Regions from separate parts of the Kitasatospora sp. NPDC032150 genome, predicted to be linked through region 1. Evidence: riboswitches for the same ligand, from Rfam matches in the RefSeq annotation. Region 1 holds a riboswitch; the other holds the start of a gene.

What was found. Region 1 has a riboswitch for cyclic di-AMP ahead of ACZ5ON_RS02285 (CAP domain-containing protein). Riboswitches for the same ligand answer to the same signal wherever they lie in the genome.
Region 2: it holds a riboswitch for cyclic di-AMP, as region 1 does, so the genes downstream of both, ACZ5ON_RS01010 (C40 family peptidase) here and ACZ5ON_RS02285 (CAP domain-containing protein) in region 1, are expected to answer to the same signal.

What each region holds. Positions count from the first base shown of each region.
Region 1 is NZ_JBVIMH010000001.1:519,800-523,197, forward strand. Features, by position in the region: gene pdxR (MocR-like pyridoxine biosynthesis transcription factor PdxR) at 1-670, opposite strand, end outside; gene ACZ5ON_RS02280 (DsbA family protein) at 767-1,411, shown strand; cyclic di-AMP (ydaO/yuaA leader) riboswitch at 1,682-1,850, shown strand; gene ACZ5ON_RS02285 (CAP domain-containing protein) at 1,853-2,800, shown strand; gene ACZ5ON_RS02290 (hypothetical protein) at 2,904-3,170, opposite strand.
Region 2 is NZ_JBVIMH010000001.1:229,443-232,840, reverse strand. Features, by position in the region: gene ACZ5ON_RS01015 (C40 family peptidase) at 1-676, opposite strand, end outside; gene ACZ5ON_RS01010 (C40 family peptidase) at 869-1,972, opposite strand; cyclic di-AMP (ydaO/yuaA leader) riboswitch at 1,983-2,145, opposite strand; gene ACZ5ON_RS01005 (C40 family peptidase) at 2,451-3,398, opposite strand, start outside.

The DNA of each region.
Region 1 (3,398 bases):
CGCCCAGTGAGCCGAACAGCAGTCGCGCTGGCGGGTAGCCCGGTTCCTCGACGGCCACGCAGTCCCCGGGCTCGATCACCACCCGGCCGACGAGGTCCAGTGCCTGCTGCGCCCCCTGGGTCACCAGGACGTCCTCGGCCGTGGCCCGAACCGAGCGGGAGAGGCCGACGTGGCGGGCGATGGCCGCGCGCAGATCGGCGTGGCCCTCGGGCGGCCCGTAGTCGGCCCGGCCGAGCCCGCTCGGCCGCAGCTCGTCGGTGATCAGCCGCCGCCAGGTCTGGAAGGGGAACAGTCGCCCGTCGGGCGTGCCCGCGCGGAAGTCGTAGACGGGCTCCGGGGATCGGCCCTGAGCAGCCGGGACGGACTGCCAGATCCGCCTCGGCTGCGCCCCGGGCCCGGCCGGTGCGCGGCGGGTGGCCAGCGTGCCGACGGACTGCCCGGACACGAAGGTGCCCGACCCCGCCCGGCCCTGGAGGAAGCCCTCCGCGGCCAGCCGCTCGTAGGCCGAGGCCACGGTGTTGCGGGACACCCCGAGCCGGCGGGCCAGCTCCCGGCTGGGCGGCAGCCGTTCGCCGGGGCGCAGCCGTCCGTCCAGGACCGCGTCCAGCAGGTGCCGGTAGATCCGGGCGGCTCGATCGCCCCGCTCGCTGAGGGTGACATGTACATCCATGATTGGCCCAATCAGATTGATCCGAATTGGAGCTTAGCCAAGGCCAGTTGGTCACATAGCGTCTCCTCGGACACTCAAGGAACAGGAGATTCACACATGGCGACCACTGCCGAGATGACCGTTGAGACGACGACCGTGGACATGTGGTTCGACCCGGTGTGCCCGTGGGCGTGGATCGGCTCGCGCTGGCTGCTGGAGGTGGAGCAGGTCCGTCAGGTCCGCACCCGATTCCGGGTGTTCGGTCTCGCCGCGCACAACGACGGCCGCGAGGTGGACGACTGGTACCGGCAGTGGCTCGCCGAACGGCGGGGCCCGGCCAGGGTGGTGCTGGCCGCCGAACGCGCGCACGGCAACGGGGTGTTGCGGGATCTGTACGCCGCGCTCGGCAACCGGATCCACCTGGAGAAGGCCCCCGTCGGCCGAGAGCTGTACCTGGCCGCGCTGGAGGAGGCGGGCCTGCCCGCCGGACTCGCCGACGCCGCCGATGACGCCGGGCTCGACCCGCTGCTGCTGGCCGGCAACCGGGTGGCCCTCGACCCCGTCGGCGAGGACCTCGGCGTGCCCGCGATCCACATCCCCGGTCCCGACGGCTCGGTCAACGCGTTCTTCGGCCCGGTGGTGAGCCCGATCCCCCGCGGTGAGGCGGCCGGGCGGCTGTGGGACGGCATACTGCTCGTCACGGAGGCCGAGGGGTTCTTCGAACTCAAGCGCGGCCGCACCTGCGGGCCGATCGTCGACTGACGCGCGCCGGCCGCCTCGTCCGCCCCCGCCCCCCGTGGGGGCGGCGGCCGTCGCGACCGCCATCAACAGTCGAGAGATTTGTCCGATTAGGTCACTTATGTAGGATTACGTCAGTGAATATGGCTATCCATCAGATCTTCACTGGATGTCCATGTGATGCGCATGATACGAACTTGTGTCTTGCAGGCCGATCTGCCTAGCGTTCAGGCTGTCCGCACCTGCGGACCCTGCCGCCGGGACGCCGAGTCCTGTCCACCGGTCGGCCGGACGTCGAGCAGTGCACCGGGCAGGAGCGGGGGAACCAGGTAGTTTGCCGCGCCCTGCTCGACCCGTTCGCGGGCGAGACGAGTGCGGCTAGGGGTGAAGCCGCCGTGTGCGGCCGGGCTACCTCACGGCCCGAACCCGACAGCTCACCTCGCAGGCGTCGCAGAGGGACGCCCCATGCTGAATTCAGGTACCGGCCGGCATCGCCGTGCGCGCCGGAGGCACACCCCGCGGCTGGCCGCCACCGCCGGGATCGCCGGCGCCGGCTTCATGCTGCCGCTGCTGAGCGCGAGCGGAGCCTCCGCCGCGCCCGGCTCCCACACCTACGCGAGCCATGCCGGCTGGCAGGACCACCATCAGGACCGGCACCAGGGCGACGCCGATCGGCACCGCCACCACCAGGCCGGCCCGCACGCCGGGCCCTCCGCTCCGGCCTCGGCCGAAGCCTCGCACGCCTCGCCGTCGCCGTCCGCCCCGGCCTCCCACGCACCGGAGTCCGCGACTGCGCGCCCCGGCGGCGAGTCCCAGGGCTCCCACTCCGCGCGGCCCTCCGCGCCGGCTTCGGCCCCGGTGTCGCACACGTCCGCGCCGTCGTCTCCGGCCGCGTCGCCGTCCGCCCCGGCCGCGCACGCCCCCACCACTCCGGCCGCGCCCACCACTCCGGCCGCGCCCACCACCCCGGCCGCGCAGACCGGTTCGAGCTCGGACGCCGTGCAGCAGGTGCTCGGCTTGATCAACCAGGCACGGGCCGCCCAGGGCCTGCCTGCCTACACCATCACGGCGGGGCTGACCAGCAGCGCCGAGGCCCACAACCACACGATGGCCGGTGGCTGCGGCATGTCCCACCAGTGCCCGGGCGAAGCCGAGTTGGGGGCGCGGGTGACGGCCGCGGGCGTCCAGTGGAACGCCGTCGGGGAGAACATAGGCTACGGCAACGGGGTCTCCACCTCGGCCCAGGACATCGCCGCCATGGCGGTCAGTCTGACCCAGGACATGCTGAACGAGACGCCGCCGGACGACGGCCACCGCAAGAACATCCTCAGCAGCGAGTTCACCCACATCGGCATCGCCGTCTACCGCGATGCCAGTGGAACCGTCTGGCTCACTCAGGACTTCTCCAACTGACCCGTCCGTCAAGGGCGTAGGCCGAGGCCGATCCGACCCAGTCCCGGGCGGGTCGGGCGCCTCCGCCCCGCGGGCGCCAGTCCCGGGTGGAGCGGCCGGAGGGTCAGGAGCTGAGGTCGAGCGCGCCCATCGGGTGGCCGGCCCAGATTGCCCGAGCAGCCTCGTGCGGGTGTGCGACCACCTGCGGGCGCTCGGTCGCGAAGGCCCGCGTCAGCCGGTCCGGAGAGGAGTAGCGCGGCCAGCCGGCCTGCCCGGTGGCCGCGAACTCGCTCCAGATCCCGCGGAAGGAGGCGATCCCCGCAGGGCCGATGCCTCGGACGGTGCCCTGGGCGGTGCGGACCTCGGGAAAACCGGGCAGCGGAGCGCGCACGGCGGGACCTCGCACGGTCGGGCGGGTCGGCGGTCGCCGGCCCCGGCGACGACCCTGACAGCTAATTGGGGAGACTTCCCCAATTAGCTGTCAGGGTCGTCATTCCGTCTCGAGGGGGTGGTTAGCGGCCCCGCTCGGGAGGGCAGAATGCATCCGGTCCGTGCTCGTACGCTCCCCGCGTGCGCTGCGCGCTCCCACTCACGCCGTACGCCCGCCGTCCAGTACCGC
Region 2 (3,398 bases), 290 kb from region 1:
GGGTGGCGCGCTGCTCCGCCTCCCTGGCGTCCTCCACGGCCATCCCGGCCCGCTCGGCCGCTCCGAGGGTGTTGAGCAGCCGCTGGGCCTGGTCGAGCCGCTGCTGGATCTGCTGCTTGCTCTCCGCGAGGGTACGGCGGGCCTCCTCCAGCTCGGCGAGCTTGGCGGTGGTCTCGGCACGGCGCTGGTCGAGCCTGAGCTGCCGGTCGATCACCTGCCGGACGGCGGCGCTCTGCCGCTCGGCGGCCTGGTTGAGGCTGCGGGCCCGGGCGAGGTACCCGGCGGGATCGGTGTCCAGCATCAGTGCGACGGCCGGGTCGATGCCGCCGGCCCGGTACTGGGCGGCGGCCACCGCGTTGAGATCGCCGCGCAGCCGGTTCAGCTCGTCCTGCGCGGCGGCGACCTGGCCCTGCAGGCCGTCGGCCTCGCTCTGCAGACGCTTCTGGTACTCCTGGGCGGCGTTGAACCGCTCCGCCGCCCGATCGGCCTCCTCGTACAGCTGGTCGACCTGAGCCCTGACCTCCTGCTTCGACGGCGGCTCCCCCGGTGCGCCCGGGGCCGCCTGGGCCGGGCCGCCGAGCGTCATGCCGAGTGCAGTGGTGGCCGCTGCCGTGAGCGCCAAGGCGCGGGCCAGCCGCTGCGTGCCCTGCAGGGGGGAACGGCGGTGCATCGACATCGGGGCGGCTGCTCCATTCGTCCTCGGCTAACGTCCGGGGGCAGACGTTAGCGACTTCGGAGGAGCTAGTCCAAACCCTTGCAACACCGAATATTTGACCACTAATCGGACATTTACTCGACTAGCCCGGGAAGGCCGCAGGCCCGGCCCCTTGGAGACGGGGCCGGGCCTGCGGACGGGAGCGCGAAGAGGTCAGACGCGGATGATGGCCGCGATCGGCAGAACGGTGGCCGGCATGTACTTGACGTTCTCGCCGGTACGCGGAGCGTGGACGACCTGGCCGCCACCCGCGTACATGCCGACGTGGTGCATGTCGCTGTAGAAGATGACCAGGTCACCGGGCTGGGCCCTGGAGATGTCGGTACCGATGTTGGTGCCGGCCGACGCCTGCTCCTGCGAGGTGCGCGGGATCGAGACGCCGGCCTGCGCGTAGGCCCACTCCATCAGACCCGAGCAGTCGAAGGAGTCCGGACCCTCGGAACCCCACTGGTAGGGCTTGCCGATCTGGCTCTCGGCGTAGGCGAGCGCGCGGGCGGCGTACGAGCCCGACGCCGGCACGTGGACCGTGCTGCCACCGCCACCGCCGGTGCCGGTACCGCCGCCACCGCTGCCGCCGCCGAGGTCGGTGCGGTTCTGGTCGCGGGAGGCACGGGCGGCGGCGTCCGCGGCGGCCTGGGCCTGGGCCAACTGCTCCCGCTGCTGCTGGGTCAGCGAGTCGAGCAGCTCCCGGGCCTTCGCCAGCTTCGCCTGGACGTCATCCTTCTGGGCCTTGAGGTCCTGGGTGGTGGCGTCCAGCTCGCCCAGTTTCTGCTGGGCCTCGGCCTTCTGCTGGTCCAGCTTCGCCTGGTCGGCCTTGAGCGTCTTGAGCGCGTCGGCCTGCGAGAGGCCGATCTGCTGGACCGAGTCGGCCCGGGAGAGGAAGGAGTCCGGCGAGCTGGAGAGCATCAGCTGCACGGTCGGGGATATGCCGCCGTTGCGGTACTGCTCGGCCGCGACCTCGGCCAGCCCGGACTGCACGGTGCTCACCTGCGCCTGTTGGCGGGCCACCTGGTCCTGCAGGTCGTTGACCTGCTTCTGCAGTTCCTGCTGCTTCTCGTTGGCCGCGTCGTACTTCTCGCTGGCGACCTCGGCCTGGTCGTTGAGCTGGTCGACCTGGGTCTTGACCTCGTCCAGGGTCGGCTTCGGGTCGGCGTGCGCACCGACCTGGGAGGAGATGGCCACCGCGGTCGCGGCTGTCGCCGTCATGATCGACACGCGGACACGGCTTGCAGGCTTGGGACGACGATGGGACGCCACGAAGGCGGACTCCTTCTTCCTACGTCCGCCTACCGGGTGAGCTGACGGGTTCGGGCTGGAAGACATGCCCTACGACGCCTCACCGGCCCGCGTCCCCGACGGCCGGCCGGCCTGGCGCCGATTCACCCCGAGGAACGTGGTTCCCCGGCTCCGATCCGCAGCACCCCCAACAGGGGCTTCCCCGTGGACAGTTGAACTGCCCGTGCTGCCTCTCGGACTCGGCGGTAACCACCGCCGCCACCCTGGCTGGGTGATCGACTGTACGGTGGTTCAGCTCCCGACCCTAGTAACGAAACCGTGATCCGTTCAAATCCTTGTCAGAAAAAATTCTGAGTCAACGCCAAGTTCATTTGTGAACCGACCGTGCGTGACAACTCGGATACCGACGGCTGACATGCTTTCACGAAAACGGCCCGCCGAAGTGCCCTGCATCACAGGACGGTTTCGGCGGGCCGGGAAGCCGGACTCGCAGCGGTCGTCAGACCCTGCGGATGGTGAGGATCAGCATCGCGTCCGCCTTCATCGTCCGCACCACGTCACCGGTGTGCGGGGCGTGCACCACCATGCCGTTGCCGATGTACATCCCGACGTGGTGCGCGTCGCTGCCGTAGATGACCAGGTCGCCGGGCTGTGCCTGGTCCAGCGAGGGCACCCGGGAACCGACCGAGGCCTGCTCCTGCGAGGTGCGCGGCAGCGAGACACCCGCCTGCGCGTACGACCAGACCATCAGGCCCGAGCAGTCGAAGGTGGTCGCACCCTCGGCACCCCAGACGTACTCCGAACCCCGCTTGCTCAGCGCCGCGTTGACCGCGACGCCGGCGTAGCCGCCCGCGCTCGGCAGCGAGCCGAGGTCGGCCCGGGAGTCGCCGCGCGAGGCACGGTCGGCCGCCTCGACGGCGGCCCGCTCCTGTGCGGTGAGCGAGTTCAGCAGGTTCTTGGCGTCCTGCAGCTTCTGCTGCACCTGGGCCTTGGCGTCGTTCAGCTCCTGGGTGTTGCGGTCCAGCTCGGCGAGGACGGACGCCGCCTCCTGCTTCTGCTGGTCCAGGCGGGCCTGCTGCTCCTTCAGCGCCTTCAGGATGTCGGCCTCGGTCTGGTTGATCTGCTGAGCGCTGGACGCCTGCTCCAGGTAGCCGTCCGGGTTGGACGAGAGCATCAGGGTCACGGACGGGTCGATACCGCCCGAGCGGTACTGGTCACCGGCCACTGCCGACAGGCTGGTCTGCAGCTGCGTCAGCTGCTCCTGACCGCGCGCGACCTGGTCCTGGAGCTGGTCGGCCTGCTTGCGCAGCTGGTCGGCCCGCTCCTGGGCGCCGTTGAACTTCTCGGCCGCCTGCTCCTGCTCGGTGTTCAGCTGGTCGATCTGGACCTTGACCTCGTCCTTGCTCGGCTGGGCGGGCGCCGCGTGGGCACTCGCGTTGGCCGACAG